Regions from separate parts of the Kocuria sp. CPCC 205260 genome, predicted to be linked through region 4. Evidence: riboswitches for the same ligand, from Rfam matches in the RefSeq annotation. Region 4 holds a riboswitch; each other region holds the start of a gene.
What was found. Region 4 has a riboswitch for S-adenosylmethionine ahead of RF645_RS12250 (LLM class flavin-dependent oxidoreductase). Riboswitches for the same ligand answer to the same signal wherever they lie in the genome.

Region 1 (5,752 bases), on a different contig from region 4:
GCCGGTGCGGACTGGGAGGCGGCGGCCGGGTCCACGGCCTGCACGCAGCGGCTCACCGTGGCCAGCGTGGTGGTGGGCTGCTGGGAGCCGAAGCCCGTGACGAGCACCGTGATGCACACGATCGCGATCAGCAGGTTCATGATCGGCCCGCCGAGCATGATCACGATGCGCTTCCACACCGGCAGGCGATAGAAGGCCCGGTCCTCGTCCCCCGGCAGGAGCTGGGCCGCTGCCACGGATCGGGTCTGCGACGTCATCTGCTGCATGACCCCGGTGGAGTCCACGCCGGCTCGGTGGCCGGCCGCCGGCGGATACATGCCGACCATGGCCACGTAGCCGCCCAGGGGGACGGCCTTGATCCCGTACTCCGTCTCCCCGCGCACCCGCGAGAACAGCGTGGGCCCGAAGCCCACCATGTACTGCATCACTCGCACCCGGAACAGCTTGGCGGGCAGCAGGTGTCCCACCTCGTGCAGGGCGATCGAGGCGATGAGGGCCAGGGCTGCCAGCAGGACGCCGAGGACGAAGATCAGGACGCTCACGCGCATATCCCACCACACCGGCAGGACGGCACAGCGGTTGCCTCGCCCGTGGGCTTCCGTGGGCTTCGCCCGTCGTCGTGGTCCCTCAGGACGGGGCCCGGGGAAAGATGAGGATCACGACGACGGGCGCGGGTCCGGCTCCCCTGGAGGAAGCCGGGCCCGCGCCCGTGAGGCGGTGCCGCTGACGGGTCAGCGGCGCATGATCCTGCGCGCCATGGCGTTGCCGACGAACTGCACGGTCTGCACCAGGACGATGATGACCGCGACCGCAGCCCAGGTGACCTCGTCGTTGAAGCGCTGGTAGCCCAGCCGCAGCGCGAAGTCGCCCAGACCGCCAGCGCCGATGGCACCGGCCATGGCGGACATGTCGGTCACACCGATGACCAGGAACGTGTAGCCGAGCACCAGAGGGCCCAGGGCCTCCGGCAGGATCACCGTGGTGATGATCCGGAACCGCGAGACGCCCATGGAGCGAGCCGCCTCGATCACACCGGGATCCACCGACATGAGGTTCTGCTCGACGATGCGCGCGACCGCGAACAGCGCGGCGATCGTCATGGCGAAGATCGCGGCGTTCTGCCCGAGCCTGGTCCCGATCACCGTCTCCGTCAGCGGGCCGAGGGCCGCCAGCAGGATGATGAACGGGATCGGCCGCACGAAGTTCACGATCAGGTTGATCGCGGTGTTCAGCGGGCGGTTCGCATAGATGCCGCCCGGACGCGTGACGTACAGCGCGACGCCGAAGACGAGACCCAGGAAGCCCGCGATGATCATGGTCACCACGACCATGTAGAGGGTCTCGCCGATGGACGTCAGCAGCTGAGGGCCGAGAACGGACCAGTTGGTCATGCCGACACCTCCTTCACGGTCGTGGCCTCTGCAAGCCGGGCGATCGTGTCCTCCACGGCCTGGGGATCACCCAGCAGCTCGACGGTCAGGGAGCCGAAGGACTGCTCCTGCAGCACCGACACCCCGCCGAACACGATCCTGAAGCCCACGCCGCGCTCAGCGGCGGCGCGGCTGAGCACCGTGCCGACATCGACGCCCTCGCGGATCTCCATGACCACCAGGCGGCCGTCGTGGCGCGCGCGCAGGTGCGCGAGCTCCTCGGCGTCCGGCTCGGCGTGGACGACGGTGGAGACGAAGCGACGGGTCGTGGGCGACTGCCCGGCCGAGAAGATCTGGGCCGTGGGGCCCATCTCGACCACGCGTCCGCTGTCCATGACCGCGACGCGATCGGCGATCGAGCGCACCACGTCCATCTCGTGGGTGATCAGCACGACCGTGATCCCGAACTCCCGGTTGGCCCGGCGCAGCAGCGCCAGCACCTCCTGGGTGGTCTCCGGGTCCAGTGCGGAGGTGGACTCGTCGGCCAGCAGGATCTTGGGGTTGGCAGCCAGCGCCCGGGCGATGCCCACGCGCTGCTTCTGCCCGCCCGAGAGCTGCTCGGGGTAGTTGCCCGCCCGCTCAGAGAGCCCGACGAACTCGAGCAGCTCCTTCACGCGCGCCCTGCGATCGGCCGCCGACCAGCCCGCCTGCTTCAGCGGGTACTCGACGTTGCCGGCCACGGAGCGCGACGTGAACAGGTTGAACTGCTGGAAGATCATGCCGATGTCGCGACGGATCGGGGCCAGCTGATTCTCGGTGCGGCCGTCGACCCGGCGGCCGTCGACCTCGACGACGCCGGAGGTCACCGGCTCCAGGCCGTTGATCAGGCGCACGAGCGTGGACTTGCCGGCACCCGAGTAGCCGATCACGCCGAAGATCTCGCCTCGGCGGATGTCGAGGGTGACATCGTCGACTGCGGTCACGTCCCGCTTGGTCCTGCCCTTGCCCGTGGTGAAGGACTTGGTGACGCCGTCGAAGCGCACGATCGCCTCGGTCTCGGGCCCGGGCCGACGCCGCTGCGTGTCAGCGGCGTCGGCCACCGGCTCGCTGCCGGGGTGGAACTGCTCGGCCGGGGTCACTTCTGGAGGTCCTCCTCGTAATCGGAGAGGACCTGCTCCAGCTCCTCCTGCGAGAGGTCCATGGTCACCGCGGTGCCCTTGCTGTCCTCCTTCTCGGCCTCCTCGACCTCCGGGGTGTGGAAGAGATCGGCGACCTTGTGGAGGGTCTCGTCGTCCTTGTTGGCCTCGGTGGTGGCGAACAGGTTCACGTACGGACGGGCGTTCTCGTTCTCGGCGCCGTCGGAGGCCAGGGCCGAATCGGGATCGATGTCGCCGCGGGCCAGGAAGTCGTTGTTGATGACGGAGCCGGCCACGGAGTCCAGAGACAGCACGGTCTGCTCGGCCGAGACCGGGGTGACGGAGACCTTCGAGGCCTCGGTGTCGATGTCCGACTCGGTCGGGGCGGTGGTGTCCGAGGTGAACTCGACCAGGCCGTTGGCCTGCAGCAGCAGCAGCGCGCGCGACTGGTTGATCGAGTCGTTGGGGATGGCGATCTCGTCGCCGTCCTGGATGTCCTCGAGCGACTCGTACTTGTTGGAGTACAGGCCCAGCGGGTAGATCGAGGTCGAGGCGATCGGGGTGATGCTCTCCCCGGAGCTGTTGTTGTAGTCCGCCAGGTACGCGATGTGCTGGAACCAGTTCATGTCGACGTCGCCGGAGACGGTCGCCGGGTTGACCTGGCTGTACTCGGAGAGCTCGACCAGCTCGACGGTGATGCCCTCCTCCTCGGCCTTCTCCACGAGGGCCTCGTTCACGGGGGTGGTGCCGACGACGCCGATCTTGATGACCCCGTCGTCGTAGGGGGCCTCATCGGAGTCGCCGCCGCCGCCGCAGCCGGCGAGGGTCAGGCCGAGGACTGTGGTCACGGCCAGGGCGGAGAGACGGTGTGCGCGCATGGGAGGGGTTGCCTTTCGTTCAGCGAGCTGTCCGATCCCATCGGGGTGACCGGCGGCGCTGAACGTCAGGCGTGCGCATCGATGCTGCGCACGAACCCAAATCCGTGCTTGCCGCGGTGCGGAACCGGAGCCGGATGGTCATCTGGGGCACCCCACCACGGTGAGAGGGTTGCCGTCCGGCCAGCCAGAGCTTCGCGCCGGATCTCGTCATCCGGCGCAGATCCTAGCATCTGAGTCCGGTGCGGGCGAGCCCCCCACGAGGCCTGGCACGGGCTCTGGCTCAGGCACCGACTGCACGTCGGCCGCGTCCCGGCTCATCGACGCCTCTGCCTCACCAGCTCATCAGCGCGGGAGCGAGCCCAGGCCTCGGCTGCCAGCACCGATTCGAGGCTCAGCTCGTCGACGGGCTCATGCTCCCGCACGACTTCGGCCACGAGCTCGACGATCTCCAGGAAGCGCAGGCGCCCGGCGTGGAAGGCCAGGACCGCCTGCTCGTTCGCGGCGTTGAACACGGCAGGGCCGGTGGGCCCTGAAGCCGCCGCCTCCTTGAGCAGACGCACCGCTGGGAAGGCCTCCTCATCCAGCGGCTCGAAGCTCCAGGTCGCCGCCTGAGTCCAGTCGCACGGCGAGGCGGCGCCCGGGACCCGATGCGGCCAGCCGAGGCCCAGCGCGATCGGCAGGCGCATGTCCGGCGGGGAGGCCTGAGCCATGGTGGAGCCGTCCACGAACTGCACCATCGAGTGCACGACGGACTGCGGGTGCACCACCACGTCGATGCGCTCCAAGGGGATGTCGAAGAGCAGGTGGGCCTCGAGGACCTCGAGGGCCTTGTTGACCATGGTCGAGGAGTTCGTGGTCACCATCAGCCCCATGTCCCAGGTGGGATGGGCCAGGGCGTCCTGCGGGCGCACGTCCCGCAGGGAATCGCGCGAGCGCCCGCGGAAGGGTCCGCCGGAGGCCGTCAGCACGAGCCGGTCGACCTCTGCCGACGCGCCGCTGCGCAGCGCCTGGGCCAGGGCTGAGTGCTCGGAGTCCACGGGGATCAGCGGGTCGTCGTGCGGGGAGGCCTGCGCGGCCCGGCGCACCAGCTCACCGCCGGCGATCAGCGACTCCTTGTTGGCCAGGGCCAGCAGCTTGCCGGCCTCCAGGGCGGCAAGGGTGGGGGCCAGCCCGATCGAGCCGGTGATGCCGTTGAGGACGAGATCGGCCCCCGGCGCTCGCGCCGCCTGCACGGCGGCCTCCGATCCCGCGAGGATCTGCGGGGAATAGTCCTCCCCCAGCGCCAGGACCCGCGAGGCGATCATGCGCTCGAGCAGCGCCGCGTCCTGGACATCGCCGGACGTCGCCACGAGCGGGGCCCGGGTCTCGACGGCCTGCTCCGCGAGCAGCTCGAGGTTCGACGAGCCGGCCGCCAGGGCCACCACCCGGAATGGGGCCTGCTGATCGGCCGACGCCGCGGCGGTGCGCACGACGTCGAGCGCCTGCGTGCCGATGGAGCCGGTCGAGCCCAGGATGCAGATGCGGCGCTGGGACTCGGCCCACAGGGGAGCCTGGGGGGCGGGACGCTGTTCGCTGGAGATCTCGGACATGGCTCCAGTATGCCGACCTGCCTCCAGCGCTGCCGGAGCGCGTTGGACGCGCCCCCCCTTCCGCGCACGCCCCCTGGCCCGGAGGAGACGAAGCGCCCCGCCCCTCTCGACGAGGGACGGGGCGCTTGCAGGTGCTGCGGAACGCGTCGGCTCAGCGCTCGACGGCACCGCCGCGGCTGCCCTTGGTGAGGGCGCCGTAGATGAACAGCACGACGAGCGCGCCGATGATGGCGAGCACGATCGAGCCGATGGACAGGGTGCTGCCGGCCGGGTGCAGGCCCGGGATGACCATGGCGATCAGGCCGCCGACGAAGGCGCCGACGATGCCCAGGATGATGGTCATCACGATGCCGCCGCCCTGCTTGCCGGGCATGATGAGCTTGGCGATGGCGCCGGCGATGATGCCGAGAACCAGCCAGGCGATGATGGATCCGATCATGGTGCTTCTCCTCTTCCGGGACGCAAGTGCGACGTCCCTGAACTGGGGGTCGAGTGCTCAGACTGCTGAGCATCTCCTCGAGAGTAGACCCTGAGCGGCTCGGGGGGAGCATCCTAGCCCCGAGCCGCTGAGGCGTCTCTCACACTTCTCTCAGATGCACTTGTGCATCGAATCGCCCCAGGTCAGCCCCGAGATGATCCGAGAGCCGCGCAGCTCAGTGATCGACCGGGGGCTCGGCCCCGACTCCCGTCATGGAGCGGACCTCCATCTCGGCCTGCTTCTCGCGGTTCTCGCGGCGGCTCTCCGTGAGCGAGCCGATGATGGCCAGCAGGAAGCCGAC
Region 2 (5,752 bases), on a different contig from region 4:
GGCGACCCGCGGCGGCGGTGCTGAGCGCGGGCCTGCTGGGGCTGTCCGTCCCGTCGCTGCTGGGGCAGAACACATGGGACGCCAAGGGCGGTGACAACTACGCGACGGCATCTGCTCTGGTCGCCCGGAGCGAGACCGTGATCTTCATGGACCGGTCGAACCGCGGCGTCCTGCTCGCCTATCCGCCGGAGCACGAGATCGCCGATCCCATGCTCCAGGAGGACCGGATCAGCGCGGACAACCTCTACGGGCTGAACCGCCCCGGCTACGAGTCCTGGGAGATCGACACCGTCGGCGCCACCTCCGTGGTCTCCAACAAGGAGAACAAGTTCCACGACACCGTGCTGTCCCACCTGCGGGACAACGGCTGCGAGCAGACGCAGGAGGACCGCAGCACCCGCTTCCGGATCACCCTGCTGGAGTGCCCGGCCCCGGCTGCCGGGTAACTCGGCGTCATACCGTCGTCACCTCGGAGGCGCCCCTCGCCCTAGGCTGTTGTCCCATGACCGAGAACCTCCGTGCCGAGACCGAGCGAGTCCTCTCCGCGGTCTCACCTGCCACGCGGCGCACCCTCGAGGAGTCCGCCGGTCGTCTTTGGGCCTGGGCCCTGGAGACCTCCGAGCGCTTCCCGCCCACCCCGGACGTGAAGCTCGCCATGGCCTCCAGCGGCGCCGTGCTCTCCGGGTACACCGTGATCCACATGCTGGGCAATCTGCAGGTCTACCTGGGACGCGGCCGCTTCGACTCCTACGCCCACCACCTGCGCACGCTGGGGGCGCCGGTCCTGCCGCGGCGCACCGTGCTGTGGGCCTTCCGGGTCGTGCTGCTGGCCGATGCGCTGACCCACCTGAGCTGCGCGGCGGTGCTGACCGTGCGCGCCCAGGCCTCCGAGCGCCGTGCTGCCGCTCAGCCCAGGCCGCTGCCGCAGGGTCGTCGGCGCACCCGCTGGCAGAGGCTCAAGCGCTCCATGCGCTCGACCGGCACCGTCCTGGGGCTGTTCACGGCCTTCCACCTGGCGGATCTCACGCTGGGCACGCGGCCGGCCGCCTCGCGCCGTCACGAGCCCGGTGCCGCCTACGACAACCTGGTGGCATCCCTGCGCCGCCCGCCCGTGGCCGGGCTGTACCTGGCCGCCATGCTGGCGCTGGCCGCCCACACCTCCCAGGGCCTGGTCCAGATCGGCAATGACACCGGCTTGTCCGCCCAGCGCGGTGCCCGCGAGCGCTTCGAGCTGGCCGGGCGGCTGGTCGGCACCGGCGTGGCCCTGGGCAACGCCTCCATCCCCGTGGCCGTGCTCCTGCGCCTGGTGCGCTGAGCCGTCCTCCCCCGCACTGCAACACCGCCTTCCGCGACCGGGTCCCGGCGCGAGGGCACCGAAGGAGTCCCATGCGCATCACCGGCACCCTGCAGGTCGAGGTCTGGCGCCAGGCCGACGGCGAGTCCGAGGGCGGTTTCGAGACCCACACCGTCACCGGCGTGAGCCCCCAGACGACCGTGCTGGAGCTGCTCGACCTGCTCAACGAGCAGCTGCCCGAGGGCATGGAGCCGATCTCCTACGACGACGGCTGCCGCGAGGGCATCTGCGGCAAGTGCGGCGTCACGGTCGACGGCGTGGCCCACGGCCCCCAGCTCAACCGGGCCTCGTGCCAGCAGCAGGTTGCGGCCTTCACTGACGGCGAGCGCGTGCGGATCGAGCCGCTGCGCGCAGCCGCCTTCCCCGTGAAGAAGGACCTGTCCGTGGACAAGAAGGCCGCGCTGCGCACCGTGGTCAAGGCCGCCGGAGGCCCCGTGGGCATGAAGGCACTGACCGAGGCCGGGTGCATCAGCTGCGGGGCCTGCGTGGCCGCCTGCCCCAACGGCTCCGGCCAGCTGTTCGTGGGCTCGCTGCTCACCGAGCTCCCCCCGCTGGCCAAGGACGACGACGACCGCCGCACCCGCTCCGGCAAGGTGCTCGACGCCGCCGAGGAGAGCTTCGGGCCGTGCTCCACCCTGGGCGACTGCACCGAGGTCTGCCCCGCCGGGCTGCCGCTGGAGAATCTCTCGGCAGTGGCGAGGGAGCATCTGCGCCGTCGTCGCTGAGTCGCCAGGCCGCGGCGGCGGCCTGGCGCTGCGGCGCCGGAGTGCGCCTCCGGGATTCTTGTAGTTACACGCCTGCGCGCCCCTTAGCATTCGCAGTTGCGAACACTCGGGCGGGGTCATATATTTGCATCAGCAACTCACCTCTCCCGCTCGACCAGGAGTCCACGATGCACCCCTATATCCCGCAGGCTCAGCCCTACGCCTACCCGCAGGCCACCTGGTCCCCGAGGCCCTCCGCGCCCGGCAGCGCCGTCACCGCTCTGGTGCTCACGATCCTCGTGCTGGCCGGTGCACTGTTGCTCTCCCCGCTCACGATCCTGTTCTCGATCGGCGCCGCGTCCACAGTCACGGAGCCCGACTTCGGCGGCACCGCCGATCTGGTCGCTGCCATGCTCGTCGCGTTCCTGCCCCTGGGCGCCCCGGCGATCCTGGGTGCGGCGCTGGCCATCTACCCCCGCATCCGCATGCCGCGCGAGATGTACCCGTCCTCCGGGGTGAAGACTGCCGCAACCGTCTTCCTGGTCTTGCATCTGCTCACGCTCGTGCTCGCCGTCATCTTCGGCGTCCTGCCGCAGGTCCTGGTGCTGTGAGCACGGCACCACCGCGTCATGGGGCTTGTGCTGTCGGAGCCTTCTTGTAATTTCAGGACACGTTCAAGAGCGCGGCCTCACGGGCCTGGCCGGCCGCGCAGCAACCCGAACTCGATTCCCGGGTGCTTCCAGAGCAGAACGGGCCTCAGCGCACTCGCTGAGGCAAGACTCGACGGGGTCGCGCTGCGCGGCCCGGAAGGCAGGACCTCATGTCCGACGCACTGCACCAAGCACTGGAGTCGAAGCGCTCCGATCTCGAGCATCTGCATCCCTACAACGTGCCGCTGCACCTCGCACCGGAGGCACCCGTGGTGCCGCCGCGCACGAACCACCGGTGGATCGACTTCGGAGATCGGGAGGCCCGGGAGTGGAGCAGAGTCCTGTTCCTCCTCCCCCGCAAGGGCCACTCAACGACCGTCATGGCCTGCGCGCACAGCGTGTGGCGCTTCGGCAACCTGCCCAACGTGAACAATGCCCCGGAGGTGGCTCGGGCCGCCCGCGCTCTCGGACACACCCCGGAGAGCGCCTGGGAGATGCTGGTGACGTTGATCGTCATGCGCCAGGACCAGGAGCACGACCCGGATGTCGCCTACGACCTGAGGGTCTGGGCCCTGTGGATCGAGCGCATGAACCACCTGGAGGACCCGATCACAGCGGCAAGGCACTGCTTGAAGGCCGTCGGTCAGCGCTGATCGGGGCCCTCGGCGACCGACCCGACGAAACAGCCCTCCTCCCCGCCGCTATGGCTGGGAGGAGGGCTGCGTCGTCGTTCAGCGGCGGAAGCGGGTCAGGCCTTGCCCACGCGCTTCATCTGCTGGGTCCAGAACGCGCCGGTGGTGATCACGTCGGTGCCGTCCCAGGCATCCAGCCCGGTGAGGCCGGGGATGTCGGAGCCGTTGAAGGTGGGCTCCTCACCGCGGCGGCGCTGGGCCTCGTAGTTCTTCATCACCTTGACGGCGACGGGCGCCAGGAGGATCAGGGCGATCAGGTTGATCGTGGCCATGATCGCCATCATCACGTCGGCCAGAGACCACACAAGATCCAGGGCGACCACCGAGCCGACCATCACGGACAGGAGCACCAGCAGGCGGTAGCCGTTCATCACCGCGCGCGAGCGGGTGAGGAACATGATGTTCGCCTCGCCGTAGAAGTAGTTGCCGATCACCGAGCTGAAGGCGAACAGGAAGATCGCGATGGTCAGGAAGTGGACCGCCCAGGTGCCCAGCTGCAGACCCAGTGCCGTCTGCGTGAGCGAGGCGCCCTGGGCAGAGTCGCCGAAGCTCGGGTTGGACAGCAGCACGATGAACGCCGTGACCGAGCAGACGAGCCAGGTGTCGAAGTAGACGCCCAGGGACTGCACGAAGCCCTGCTTGGCCGGGTGAGAGACGGAGGCCGAGGCACCGGCGTTCGGCGCGGAGCCCATGCCGGCCTCATTGGAGAACAGTCCGCGGCGCAGGCCCTGGACGAACACGGCCATGAAGCCGCCCACCACGAACTCGCGGATGCCGAAGGCGCCCAGGACGATGTCGGCGACCATGCCGGGGACCTCGCCGATGTTCAGGACGACGACCAGGAGCCCGAGCAGCACGTACAGGATGGCCATGACCGGCACGACTGCCTGGGTGACCGCGGAGATGCGGCGGGCGCCGCCGAAGATGATGGAGGCGGTCAGCACGACGACCACTGCGCCCACGATCAGCTTGAAGGGCAGGGCCCCGGCGGCCGACGGGTCGATGTCCAGCGAGCCCGACAGCGAGTCCACGATCGCGTTGGACTGCACCGAGTTGAACACCAGGCCGTAGGTGACGGTGATGATCACCGCGAACAGGATGCCCATCCAGTGCTTCTTGAGCCCGTAGGTCATGTAGTAGGCCGGTCCACCGTAGTAGCCGGTCTCGCCCTTGCGCTTGTAGAGCTGGCCCAGCAGCGACTCGACGAACGCGCTGGCGCCGCCGATGGCCGCGATGGCCCACATCCAGAACACGGCGCCGGGCCCGCCCACGCTGATCGCGATGGCCACGCCGGCGATGTTACCCGTGCCCACGCGTGAGGCCGCCGAGACGGTGAACGCGCGGAACGACGAGATCGACTTCTTGCCGTCCGGGTCCTCACCGGGAGGGTCTCGCAGCACCCGGAACATTTCCGGGACGGACCGCCACTGGACCGCCCTGGTCCTGATCGTCAGGTAGATACCCGTGCCGATCAGGATCGCGAAGACGATCCAGCTCCAGATGAAATTGCCGACGCTGCCGACGAGCTCAGTGAGCTGCTCCATGTGCACTCCCGCTTCTCAGAGGAATCTGCCGGAGCGATCACAGGCCGTTCCCAGCAGTTGGAGCAATGTACATCACCCCGGTTTCCGGCGAGTTGCGGCTGGTGCCCCGACTGCCCACGCGAAGCGCCGAGCTCGAGGACCTCAGTCCTCGACGACCCGCACCGCCCCCTTGTCCGCCGAGGTCACCATGGAGGCGTAGGCCTTCAGGGCCTTGGACACCTTGCGCTCGCGCGGCTTGGTCGGCTTCCAGGGGGCCTCGCCCTTCTCGGAGCGACGACGCGCCAGCTCGGCGTCGTCCACATTGACGCGCAGGATGCGGTTCTCGACGTCGATCTCGATCTCATCGCCCTGCTCGATCAGGCCCACGGCACCGCCGGCGGCGGCCTCCGGGGAGATGTGCCCGATCGACAGCCCCGAGGTGCCGCCGGAGAACCGGCCGTCGGTGATCAGGGCGCACTCCTTCCCCAGGCCCAGGCCCTTGAGGTAGGAGGTCGGGTAGAGCATCTCCTGCATGCCGGGCCCGCCCTTGGGGCCCTCGTACTGGATGACCACGATGTCCCCGGACTTCACGTTCTTGGACAGGATCTCGAACACGGCTTCGTCCTGGGATTCGACGACGAACGCGGAGCCCTTGAAGTGGAACAGGGACTCGTCGATGCCCGCGGTCTTGATGATCGCGCCGTCCTCGGCGATGTTGCCGAAGAGCACGCACAGCCCGCCCTCCTTGGTGTAGGCGTGGGCGACCGAGCGGATGCATCCGTCCTGGGCGTCGAGGTCGTGATCCTCGTACTCGTTGGCCTGCGAGAAC
Region 3 (5,752 bases), on a different contig from region 4:
GATGGCGACCACGAAGAAGCGGTCGGTGTCGATCGCCCGCCCGGGCCCGATCAGTCCGTCCCACCAGCCCGGTGCCTCGGCGGAGACACGGTCAAAGGAGGTGGCGTCCTCGGCGACCCGTCCGCGCGTGACATGGGTGTCTCCAGTCAGCGCATGCGCGACGAGCACCGCGTTGGAGGCGCGGTCGTCGAGCTCGCCCCAGGTCTCGTAGGCCAGCTCGACATCGGGCAGCACGGCCCCGGATTCCAGCCCGAGGTCGCCGATGCGGGCGCGGCGCAGCAGCCCCTCGGTGCGGAAGGGCTGCTGCGAGCGCGCGGTCGTGCTCTGGATGGCGGTCACCTCAGACCGCTCCCCCTGCGCCGCGCGCCTTGACCGCGGCGAAGCCGAGCTCCAGGTCCGCGAGGATGTCGTCGATGTGCTCCAGTCCCACGGACAGGCGCACGAACCCCGGGGCGACGCCGGCGGCCAGCTGCTCCTCCGGGGAGAGCTGAGCGTGCGTGGTGGAGGCCGGGTGGATGACCAGCGAGCGGACGTCACCGATGTTCGCGACGTTCGAGTGCAGGCTCAGCGCGTCCACGAAGGCCTGGCCGGCCTCCGAGCCGCCGTCGAGCTCGAAGCCGAGGATCGAACCTGCGCCGCCGGGGACGTACTTCTGCGCACGCTCGTGCCACGGAGAGGACTCGAGCCCGGCGTAGGACACGGATTCGACGCCCTCGTGGGCCTCCAGCCAGGTGGCGACCGTCTGAGCGTTGGCGACGTGGCGCTCCATGCGCAGCGACAGCGTCTCGATGCCCTGCTCGATCAGGAAGGCGTTGAACGGGGAGATGGCAGCGCCCATGTCGCGCAGCAGCTGGGTGCGGATCTTGAACGCGAAGGACACGTTGGCCCCGAACGGCCCGTTCTCCCCGAAGACCTCGCCGAACACGAGGCCGTGATAGGACTCGTCCGGCTCCGTGAAGCCCGGGAAGCGATCCGGATAGCGGGTGTAGTCGAAGCGCCCGGAGTCCACGATGAACCCGCCGACCGAGGTTCCGTGCCCGCCGAGGAACTTGGTGGCGGAGTGGATCACCACGTCCGCGCCGTGCTCGAACGGCCGCAGCAGGTAGGGGGTCGCGATGGTGTTGTCGACCATCAGCGGGACCTCGGACTCGTGGGCGATCGCGGAGACCGTCTCCAGGTCCAGGACGTCGTTGCGGGGGTTCGGGATGGACTCCGCGTAGAAGGCCTTCGTATTGAGCTGGACGGCGTCGCGCCAGGCCTGGGGATCGTCCGGATCGGAGACGAACGTGGTCTCGATCCCGAGCCGGGACAGCGTGTGCTTGAACAGGTTGAACGACCCTCCGTACAGCGACGGGCTGGCCACGATGTGATCGCCGGCCCCGGCCACGTTGAGGATCGCGTAGGTGGTGGCGGCCTGCCCGGAGGAGACCATGACGGCCGCGGTCCCGCCCTCCAGGGAGGCGATGCGGTTCTCGACGACCTCGGTGGTGGGGTTGGTCAGTCGGGTGTAGATGGGCCCGACCTGGCTGAGCCCGAAGCGACCGGCTGCGGTCTCGGCGTCCGGGAAGACGTACGAGGTGGTCTGCTGGATCGGCAACGCACGGGCGCCGGTGACGGGATCGGGCTCCTGACCGGCGTGGATCTGACGGGTCTCGAAGCTCCAGCCCTGCGGGGCGGAGGGGGTGGGCTGCTGTGCGGACATGTCGGCGACTCCTTGTCTTCCGGGGCCGCGGACCGAGGTCCGACGCACCCGTCGGACCGGGTGCCGTGACCCGCGCTTGCCGTGTGCGCGTCTGCGCACCGGCCCGGTCCTCACCCAGGGCACCCCACCGCGGAAGGAGGGTTGCCGGCCAGCTAGCTGGGGCTTGTCGCTGGCTCTCGTGACCTGCCTTCCATTCTCGGACGAGCACGGCTCCGGCGCAAACCCGCGTGCGGCGTCCTGTGGCGGCCGCTGTCAGAACAGCAGGGGCCCGGCCAGGAAGCCCACGGCGTCCAGCAGGAAGTGCGCGATGATCAGCGGCATCACGCGTCCGGTGCGGCGGTAGAGCCACAGGAACACCAGTCCCATCACCACGTTGCCCAGCGCCGGACCGACGCCCTGGTACAGGTGGTAGCTGCCGCGCAGAAGGGCCGAGCCGATCAGCACGGCCGGCCACGTCCATCCCACGCGCAGCAGGCGATCGGCCAGGAACACGACGACGATGATCTCCTCCACGAGCGAGTGCCGCAGCGCCGAGGCCAGCAGGAGGATGACCTCCCACCAGGATGTCCCGCCCGCATTCGTGACGATCTCGGCGGTGATCCCGAGCTGGCGGCCCGCCTGGTACAGCGCCAGGGTGCCCAGGCCCATGACGGCGAAGAGCAGCGTCCCCAGGCCCAGATCCGCCAGCGGGGCTCGGCGGTCCAGGCCGATCCGGTGTAGCAGCCCGCGCAGCTGACCGGCCGAGCCCGCCAGCAGATAGAGCGCCAGCAGCGGCGGGACCAGAGCCAAGAGGATCCCGAGGCTGCGGCGCAGGACGTCGAACAGGGGGAAGCCGCTCTGCGCCGCGTTCATGGAGGCCGTCGACTCGGCGATCGAGCTGGTGGACAGCGTCTCGGCGAGGTCGAGGAGCGACCAGAGGGCGCTGGCCCCCAGCGAGACGCCCAGCACGAGCAGGATCTGCAGCCACAGATCGGCGCGCTGGGAGCCGAATGACGGCTGGGCTGGGGCCTGAGAGCGCTGTTCGGTCATGGGCTCCATTGTGGGCCAGGGGCACGACGGCAGCGGCCTGTGCTGTCGGCGCCGGTTCCTACGATGAGCGCCATGACCTCCCAGAACTCGGATCTTCCGCTCGCTCCCCCGTCGGCCGTGCGTCGCGACCACGTCCGCGAGTTCCACGGCGATGCCTTCCTGGACCCGTACGAGTGGCTGCGGGACAAGGAGTCCCCGGAGGTCATCGCGCATCTGGAGGCCGAGACCGCCTACGCCGAGTCCGCCACCGCCCAGCTGGCCCCGCTGCGCGAGCAGCTCTTCCAGGAGGTCCGGAACCGCGTGCAGGAGACGGACCTGTCGGTGCCGTGGCGGCGCGGCGACTGGTGGTACTTCACGCGCACCGTGGAGGGCGGGGAGCACTCGGTGCAGTGCCGCGTCCCGGCTGCTGAGGAGGGGTGGGAGCCGCCGCAGATCGTGGCAGGCCAGTCCCTGCCCGGCGAGCAGACCCTCCTGGACGGCAACGCCCGGGCGCAGCCGCACGAGTTCTGGTCGCTGGGCGCCTTCGACATCACCCACGACGGCACCCGGATGGCCTGGGCCGAGGACACCACCGGGGATGAGCGCTTCACGGTGCGCGTCCACGACTTCGCAGCCGACCGGACGCTCGACGACGAGATCCCCAAGACCTCCTACGGCGCCTTCCTCTCGCCCGCCGGAGACGCCGTCTTCTACACCGAGGTCGACGACACCTGGCGGCCCTGGCGCCTGCGCCGGCACGTGCTCGGGACCCCGCTCGAGCAGGACATCACCATCGCCCAGGAGGACGACCCCGGCCTGTGGCTGGGGGCCGAGCTCTCCTCGGACCGGCGCTGGCTCGTGCTCGAGGCCGGGTGCTCCGAGTACTCCGAGGTCTCGATCCTGCGCATCGAGGAGGCCGGCGAGCAGGCCCCACAGGTGGTCGTGCCGCGCGGGGCCGGCGTTCTCGCCTCGGCGGAGCCCGTGCGGATCGACGGCCGGGACGTCGTCCTGCTCCAGCACGATCGCCAGGCTCCGGATGGGCGCCTGAGCCTGATCGAGCTGTCGGACCTGCCCGGCGAGTCGGCGGAACTGCCCGGCGACGGATTCCCGCCCGGCATCTACATCGTGGCACCCAGGGAGGGGCTGCGCGTGCTGGGCTTCGCCGCCACACAGCATCACCTGGTTCTCGAGGTCCGTGAGGACATCCTGCCGGGGCTGCGCATCCTGCCGCTGAAGGGACTCGGCACGGAGAGCCAGGCCGAGCCCCATGTCCTCGAGGTGCCCGGCGAGCTCACGGCTGTCTCCCTCACCGCCGCTGAGCCGGACTCCCCCGTCCTGCGCTTCACCGCCGAGTCCTTCGTGATCCCGCGGCGCGTCTTCGACCTCATCCTGGATGCGCCGGGGACCGAGCTGCCCGATCCGGTCCTGCGCCGCGAGCAGCCGGTGCTGGGCGACTACTCGGCTGCCGACTACAGCGTGGAGCGCGACTGGGCCCAGGCCGAGGACGGCACGCGGATCCCGATCACCCTCATCCGCCGCCGGGACGCCGCGCAGCCGGCACCCGCGGTGGTCTACGCCTACGGCTCGTACGAGATCAGCATGGATCCGTCGTTCTCGTACTCGCGGATCTCGCTGCTGGACCGCGGTGCGGTCTGGGCCATCGCCCACGTGCGCGGCGGCGGCGAGCTCGGGCGGCAGTGGTACGAGTCCGGCAAAAAGGAGCACAAGCGGCGCACCTTCACAGACGTCGTCGCGGCGACCCGGCACCTGGGCGCGCGCTCGGACATCGACGCCGACCGGGTCGTGCTGATGGGCGGCTCGGCTGGCGGACTCCTGGTCGGCGCTGTGCTGAACCTGGCCCCCGAGCTGTACTGCGGTGCGGTGGCCGCGGTGCCGTTCGTGGACCCGCTGACCTCCATGCTCATGCCCGAACTGCCGCTGACCGCGCTCGAATGGGAGGAATGGGGCAATCCCCTCGACTCCGCGGAGGTCTACCGGACCATGAAGGCCTATTCCCCGTACGAGAACGTCTCCGCCAGGGACTACCCGCCGATCCTGGCCGTGACCTCGCTGCACGACACCCGCGTCCTCTACGTGGAGCCCGCCAAGTGGGTGGCGGCCCTGCGTTACGAGAACCCGGACAAGGGCGAGCAGATCCTCATGCGCATCGAGATGGCCGGCGGCCATGGCGGAGCCTCGGGGCGCTATCAGCAGTGGCGCGACAACGCGTGGGAGGACGCCTGGGCCCTGGAGCGCCTGGGGCTGGCCTGAGCCGAAGGAATCCGCCCGTTCACGCCGCCCGGCGTTCTGAGCCGGAGGGCCGCACCCGCTCGAGCACCAGGACCGCGGGGATCAGCAGGAGACCGGCAGCGGCAGCGGCGCTGGCGGCGGCCCATGCCCCGAGGGCCTGAGCAGGCCAGCCCTGCAGCACGGCGGCGCCCGTTCCTGCGAGTCCCGCCGCCCAGCCCAGGGGCATCCACAGCGACCTGGTGCGCACGGCAGCCCAGGCCAGCATCAGGCTCAGCACCGCCACCGCGCACGCCGAGGCCGCCAGCCAGGACCAGGTGCCTGCGCTGCGCGTGAGCATGACGGGCAGAAGCCCGAGCACCGCCAGCAGGACCGAGACCGTGATCGCAGTGCCTGACGACCACCGTGCGATCGCCAGCCGCAGCAGCGCACCGCGGAACACGATCTCCAGCGCCGCCGCAGCGACCGCAGCCAGCACAGCGGCCACCGCCGGTCCGCCGAGCCTCGAGACCGCCGCCTGGCCCAGCAGCTCGGGCTGGCCGCCCTGGAGCAGCGGCAGGACCGCCGCCCCGGCGCCACCGAGCGCAGCGCCGATCACGAGCGCGCTCGCCCCGCCCAGCGGCCCGGCTGCGGCGCTGCCCCGATCCCTGGGCGCGGGGAACCCCAGATCACGCACACCCGCCTCGGCCAGGAAGAACCAGATGAGCAGCACCGCGACCGGCAGGGCGAGCGGAACCCACTGCCAGGTGGCATCCCACCGCGCCAGGCGCATGGCCAGCACATAGGAGCCGACGA
Region 4 (5,752 bases):
GGAGGTGACCCTGCGCGATCCATCGGACTTCGAGGACCGGCTGCGCGTGAGCGCCCACGAGATCGACGGCCACCGCGTCCTGCGCGCCGAGGGCTCGTCGGTGCCCACCTGCCTGGCCGGCGTGGCCCTGGCCGTCCGGGACCGGACGGGGCGGCCGTCGCACCTCTACCTCGAGTGGTCCGACGGCTCGCCCCTGGTCAACTCCCTGCGCTTCCTGCTCCTCGGCCGCGGTCAGACGGCGACGGCGGTGCATGAGGTCCTGCGCCGGGCGGTGCCGCGCAAGCAGGACCGCCCGTTCGTGCACGTGACGTGAGGCCCCACGCAGGCCTCCGCACGCAACCCTCGGGATCAGCAGCCTGAAGTCCCGGACGCATGCATCGGCGCTGCATCCCTGCCAGTGATGGCAAAGGGCCTCGGAAGGGCCAGGGCCTCTGCCGGCTGCCGTTCTCCAGCCCTCAGCCGAGATCCCGCGACGGGGTGTCCGCCGTGGACGGCCTGCCCACGTAGGCCCCGCGGTACTTGGCCGCCGGGTGGGTGTCGAGCACCTTGGTCTGCCCGGCGCCGTAGACGTTCTCGCGCAGGGTGGGCCCGTCGTAGTCCGTGCGGTAGCGACCGCGCTTCTGCAGCTCCGGGACCACGTGCTCCACGAAGTCCTCGAACGAGCCCGGGGACACGTGGTAGGCCAGGTTGATCCCGTCCAGCCCGCCCTCGTCGATCCAGGTCTCGAGCTGATCGGCCACGGTCTGCGGCGAGCCCACGACCACATCGCCCATGCCGCCGATCGCGCAGTGGCGGGCGATCTCCTCGCGCGTCCACTGCTTGGTGCCGTCCTGCATGGTGAACGGCGTGAGGAAGGACTGGATGGCCTCGGTCTTGACGTAGTTCAGGACCTCGTCCTCCTGGAACGTGGACAGATCCAGCCCGGACCAGCCGCCGATGATGGCCTGCGAGGCCTCCAGGTTGGCGTAGCTCTGGTACTCGCGGTACTTGGCCTGGGCCTTCTCGTCGGTCTCGTCGACCACCACGGAGAGCATCGCGTAGATCTTCACGTCGTCCCGGTCACGGCCCTCGGCCTCGACCTTGTCGCGGATCCGGTCGGTCATGTACCGGGTGAGGTCCGGGCGCAGGGCGCCGATGAACACGGCTTCGGCGTGCTTGCCCGCGAAGGCCTGCCCGCGCGAGGAGGCCCCGGCCTGGAAGATCAGCGGCGTGCGCTGCGGGCTGGGCTCGGTGAGCGCCGCACCAGGCACCGTGAAGTGCTTGCCCTGGTGCTGGATCGGGTGGACCTTGGCCGGATCGGCGTAGATCCCGCGCTCCACGTCCTTCACGACGGCGTCGTCCTCCCAGGAGCCCTCCCACAGCTTGTAGCAGACGTCGAGGAACTCCTCGGCGATCTCGTAGCGCTCGTCGTGCTCGATCTGCGTGGGCAGACCCTGGTTCTCGGCCGCCGAAGGCAGGTAGGAGGTCACCACGTTGAAGCCCACGCGCCCGCGGGTCAGATGATCCAGCGTCGCGTACTTGCGGGCCAGCGTGTACGGCTGCTCGTAGGTGACCGCACTGGTCACGCCGAAGCCGAGGTTCTGGGTCACCGCGGCCATGGCGGAGATCTGCATGAACGGATCGTTGACCGGGACCTGCGCGCCGTCGGCGATCGAGGGGGCGGCCGAGTTGCGGTAGATGTCGTAGATGCCGACCACATCGGCCAGGAACAGGGCGTCGAAGCGGCCCCGCTCGAGCACCTGGGCCAGGTGCGTCCAGTACTCGATCGTGTTGTATTCCGTGGCCCGCGAGCGCGGGTGGCGCCACAGCCCGAAGCTCTGGTGATCCACGCAGGTCATGTCGAAGGCGTTCAGGGAGATCCGCTTGGCCATAGAAGGCTGCTCCTGAGAAGACAGACCCGCGCCCCGTGCGCCGCTCATGCCGCGGCCAACCTGCGGGTCCAGCGCGTGCGTGCGCCGTACTTGCCGCACGCGGTCTAGCGAGCGGCCCGATCCTCACCTGGGGCACCCCGCTACGGGAGAGGGTTGCCGTCCGGCCAGCCAGGGCTGTGGGCCGGAACTCTTGATCGTGTGAGCGTCATCCTATGCACACCTGAGGCGACAGTGCGAAGCCCATGCCGCGCGTTGCCCCGCTCGTCCTCCGATTTGCTGTCTCCCCGGACCAGGGCATTGAATGACCCCCGGTTCCCATCCGGAGCGGCCGAGAGACCTGGCTCGTCGACGCCGCAGCAACCAGTGCCGTCCATCCGCGGCACAAGGTGCTAATGCCAGGACCGATGGAGTGATGTGATGATCTCTGCACCCCCGTCCGCCCTGAGCACGGTCGATGCCGCCGCCCTGACCTTCGACCGGGTCGGCAAGTCCTTCCCGTCTTCCGGGGGCCGCCGGCGCGACGTCCTGGCCGATGTCAGCTTCGAGGTCCGCCCCGGGGAGATCGTCTCCGTGCTGGGCCCGTCGGGCTGCGGCAAGTCCACCCTGCTGCGCGCGGTGGCCGGTCTCGGCACCGCCACGGCCGGCCGGGTCCTGATCGACGACGCGCCCGTGCGCGGCCTGGACCCCCGCTGTGCGGTGGGCTTCCAGGAGCCGCGGCTGCTGCCGTGGCGCACCGTGGCCCGCAACGTGGCGCTCGGACTGCCGCGCGGCGTGCGCGGCCGCGAGGCCGAGCAGCGGGTGGCCCACCTGCTCGAGCTGGTCGGGCTGTCCAGGCATGCGGAGGATCACCCGTCGGAGATCTCCGGAGGCATGGCGCAGCGGGCCTCGCTGGCTCGGGCGCTGGCGCGCAACCCGCAGGTGCTGCTGCTCGACGAGCCGTTCGGCGCGCTCGACGCACTGACGCGCCTGAAGATGCAGGACCTGCTGCTGGAGATCCACGCCGCCGATCCCACGACGGTCCTGCTGGTCACCCACGACGTCGAGGAGGCCCTGGTGCTCTCCGACCGCGTGGTCGTGCTCGGGACGCCGCCGGAGGGCGGGCCGGCGGGCATCCAGGAGATCCTCACGGTGGACTCGCCCCGCCCGCGCCACCGCGATGATCCCGAGCTGACGGGTGCCCGCAGGCACCTGCTCGGCCTGCTGGGCGTGGAGGCATGAGCGGGCTGACGCGTCGTCGCCTGCTGGGCCTGGCCGCCGTCGGGGCCGCCGCCGCGCCCCTGTCCGGGTGCGTCATGGAGGGCGAGGGCCCGGGCCGCGGCATGGCCTCCGGCTCGGACACCGAGATCTACCTGGACTACGCGACCTACAACCCGCTGTCGCTGATCGTCCGCGAGAAGGGCTGGCTGGAGACCGTCGCCGCCGAGGGCGGCCAGGAGGTCCACTGGACGTTCTCGGCCGGGTCCAACAAGGCCAACGAGTTCCTGCGCGGCGGGGCGATCGACATCGGCTCGACCGCGGGCTCGGCCGCGCTGCTGGCGCGCACCAACCGCTCCCCCATCCGCGCGATCGACATCTGCTCCCAGCCGGAGTGGGCAGCACTCGTGCGCACCGCGGACTCGCCCCTGCGCTCGGTCGAGGATCTGCGCGGCAGGTCGGTGGCGGCCACCAAGGGCACGGATCCCTACTTCTTCCTGCTGCAGGCGCTGTCGGCGGCGGATATGGGCTTCGACGAGACCACCGTGGTCAACCTCCAGCACGCCGACGGCCGCTCCGCCCTGACCAGCGGGCAGGTGGACGCCTGGTCCGGGCTCGACCCGATCATGGCCGGCGCCGAGCAGGACGGGGCGGTGCTGTTCCAGCGCGACCTGGCCTTCAACACCTACTGCTTCCTCAACGCTCGCGAGCTGTTCCTGGAGATCAACCCGCGCGGGGCCCAGATGGTCGTGGACGTCTACGCCCACGCCCGCGCCTGGGCGCTGGAGAACCCCCAGGAGGGCATCGCGATCCTGGCCGAGGCCTCCGAGATCGAGACGACGACGGCCGAGCGGGTCTGGGAGCGCACGCACCTTGACATCGACCCGGTCCCCGGCGACGACCAGCTCGAGGTCCTCGAGCGCATCGCCCCGATCCTCGTGGAGACCGGTGACGTCCCCGACTTGGAGACCGTCCAGAAGGCCATCGACACCATCCTCGACGCGCGGTTCGCGCAGGAGGCCAGCGCCCAGCGCGCGGCCGAGATCATCGAAGGGCACAGCGCATGAGCGTCACGACCACCTCCGCACCAGCCTCCGAGGCTCCGGAGCCCGCGGGCTCCGACCGTCCCGGCTCCCAGCGTCCGGACTCGCAGCGCTCGGTCCGCACCCCCGCCCCGCGGGGCGCCATCCTGCGCAGCCCCTGGGCCCGGGTCGGCCTGGGACTGCTGCTGCCGGTGGCACTGCTCGCGATGTGGCAGCTGCTGTCCACGAACGGCACGTTCTCCCCGGTGCAGCTGCCGCGTCCCCTGGCGGTCCTGCAGGCCGGTGGCGAGCTGCTGACCGACGGGGCGCTGTGGACCCACATCGGGATCTCGACCCAGCGCGTGGTCGTCGGATTCGTGATCGGCTCGCTGCTCGGGCTGGCCGTGGGCTCCCTGATCGGGCTCTCCCCCTGGGCCAGCGCCCTGGGCTCGCCGCTGATCGGGGCGCTGCGCGCGGTGCCGTCGCTGGCGTGGGTGCCGCTGCTGCTGCTGTGGATCGGGATCGGCGAGAACTCCAAGGTGACCCTGGTGGCCATCGGCGCGTTCTTCCCCGTGTTCACCACGGTCTCGACCGCTCTGCGGGAGGTCGACCGCCATCTCGTGGAGGCCGCCCGATCCTTCGGCTTCTCCGGTCTGCGCCTGCTGCTGACCGTCCAGCTGCCGGCGGTCATGCCCTCTGTGATCTCCGGCCTGCGCCTGGCCCTGGCCCAGGCCTGGCTGTTCCTGGTGGCCGCCGAGCTGCTCGGCTCCTCGATGGGCCTGGGCTTCCTGCTCACCGACTCCCAGAACAACGGGCGCACCGACCGCCTGCTGCTGGCCATCGTCCTGCTGGCGATCCTGGGCAAGCTCACCGACGCCCTGCTCGGGCTGTTCGAGCGCTGGGCCCAGGCCCGCTGGGGCGCAGTGCGCCGGACCTGAGACCCTGGAAGCCGTCCTCGACCCGTTCCGAGAACCCGCCCGCAGCCGCGGGCACCCCGCAAGGAGCACCCGTATGAGCGCAACGCAGTCCTACTCCGATCCCCTGGCCCCCACGCCGAATCCCGCGCGGATCTCCGATGAGGCGCGCGTGGCCTTCTGGGCCGAGCAGGCCTCCCGCCTGGACTGGGCGCAGCCGTGGCACACGACGCACCGCTTCGACAAGCCGCAGCGGATCGGCACCGACGACGACGGCAGCCCCATCTACTCGGTGCCCGAGATCGCCTGGTTCGAGGGCGGCAAGCTCAACGTCGCCGTCAACTGCGTGGACCGCCATGTGGAGGCCGGGCGCGGCTCGCACGTGGCCCTGCACTTCGAGGGCGAGCCCGGCGACCGCCAGACCTGGACCTACGCCGACCTGCAGAAGGCCGTGGCCCGAGCTGCGAACGCGCTGGAGTCGCTGGGCGTGGTCCAGGGCGACCGCGTGGTGATCTACCTGCCGGTGATCCCGGAGACCGTGATCATCACGCTGGCCTGCGCCCGGATCGGGGCGGTGCACTCACTGGTCTTCGGAGGCTTCTCCGCCGAGGCGCTGCGCTTCCGCGTCGAGGACACCGGCGCCAAGGTCCTGGTCACCACCGACGGGCAGAACCGCCGCGGCAAGGTGGTGCCGGTCAAGGCCCAGGCAGATGAAGCGTGTGCCGGCACCAACGCGATCGAGCACGTGCTC

Region 1: another riboswitch for S-adenosylmethionine. It lies ahead of RF645_RS11025 (MetQ/NlpA family ABC transporter substrate-binding protein); the one in region 4 lies ahead of RF645_RS12250 (LLM class flavin-dependent oxidoreductase).
Region 2: another riboswitch for S-adenosylmethionine. It lies ahead of RF645_RS04910 (hypothetical protein); the one in region 4 lies ahead of RF645_RS12250 (LLM class flavin-dependent oxidoreductase).
Region 3: another riboswitch for S-adenosylmethionine. It lies ahead of RF645_RS10080 (bifunctional o-acetylhomoserine/o-acetylserine sulfhydrylase); the one in region 4 lies ahead of RF645_RS12250 (LLM class flavin-dependent oxidoreductase).

What each region holds. Positions count from the first base shown of each region.
Region 1 covers NZ_JAVKPT010000007.1:83,924-89,675, forward strand. Annotated here, with positions in the region: gene RF645_RS11010 (RIP metalloprotease) at 1-542, opposite strand, end outside; gene RF645_RS11015 (methionine ABC transporter permease) at 732-1,391, opposite strand; gene RF645_RS11020 (methionine ABC transporter ATP-binding protein) at 1,388-2,413, opposite strand; gene RF645_RS11025 (MetQ/NlpA family ABC transporter substrate-binding protein) at 2,506-3,384, opposite strand; SAM riboswitch class IV at 3,484-3,596, opposite strand; gene dxr (1-deoxy-D-xylulose-5-phosphate reductoisomerase) at 3,699-4,973, opposite strand; gene RF645_RS11035 (GlsB/YeaQ/YmgE family stress response membrane protein) at 5,125-5,412, opposite strand; gene RF645_RS11040 (cation acetate symporter) at 5,627-5,752, opposite strand, start outside.
Region 2 covers NZ_JAVKPT010000002.1:49,110-54,861, forward strand. Annotated here, with positions in the region: gene RF645_RS04890 (glycosyltransferase family 39 protein) at 1-446, shown strand, start outside; gene RF645_RS04895 (succinate dehydrogenase) at 503-1,315, shown strand; gene RF645_RS04900 (2Fe-2S iron-sulfur cluster-binding protein) at 1,387-2,079, shown strand; gene RF645_RS04905 (hypothetical protein) at 2,247-2,669, shown strand; SAM riboswitch class IV at 2,731-2,844, shown strand; gene RF645_RS04910 (hypothetical protein) at 2,879-3,361, shown strand; gene RF645_RS04915 (sodium:alanine symporter family protein) at 3,457-4,944, opposite strand; gene ilvD (dihydroxy-acid dehydratase) at 5,086-5,752, opposite strand, start outside.
Region 3 covers NZ_JAVKPT010000006.1:20,038-25,789, forward strand. Annotated here, with positions in the region: gene RF645_RS10075 (homoserine O-acetyltransferase) at 1-330, opposite strand, end outside; gene RF645_RS10080 (bifunctional o-acetylhomoserine/o-acetylserine sulfhydrylase) at 341-1,702, opposite strand; SAM riboswitch class IV at 1,770-1,886, opposite strand; gene RF645_RS10085 (CPBP family intramembrane glutamic endopeptidase) at 1,955-2,731, opposite strand; gene RF645_RS10090 (S9 family peptidase) at 2,804-4,981, shown strand; gene RF645_RS10095 (CPBP family glutamic-type intramembrane protease) at 5,001-5,752, opposite strand, start outside.
Region 4 covers NZ_JAVKPT010000010.1:22,562-28,313, reverse strand. Annotated here, with positions in the region: gene RF645_RS12255 (amino acid transporter) at 1-313, shown strand, start outside; gene RF645_RS12250 (LLM class flavin-dependent oxidoreductase) at 456-1,871, opposite strand; SAM riboswitch class IV at 1,953-2,067, opposite strand; SAM riboswitch class I at 2,184-2,290, shown strand; gene RF645_RS12245 (ABC transporter ATP-binding protein) at 2,289-3,089, shown strand; gene RF645_RS12240 (aliphatic sulfonate ABC transporter substrate-binding protein) at 3,086-4,132, shown strand; gene RF645_RS12235 (ABC transporter permease) at 4,129-5,025, shown strand; gene RF645_RS12230 (AMP-binding protein) at 5,099-5,752, shown strand, end outside.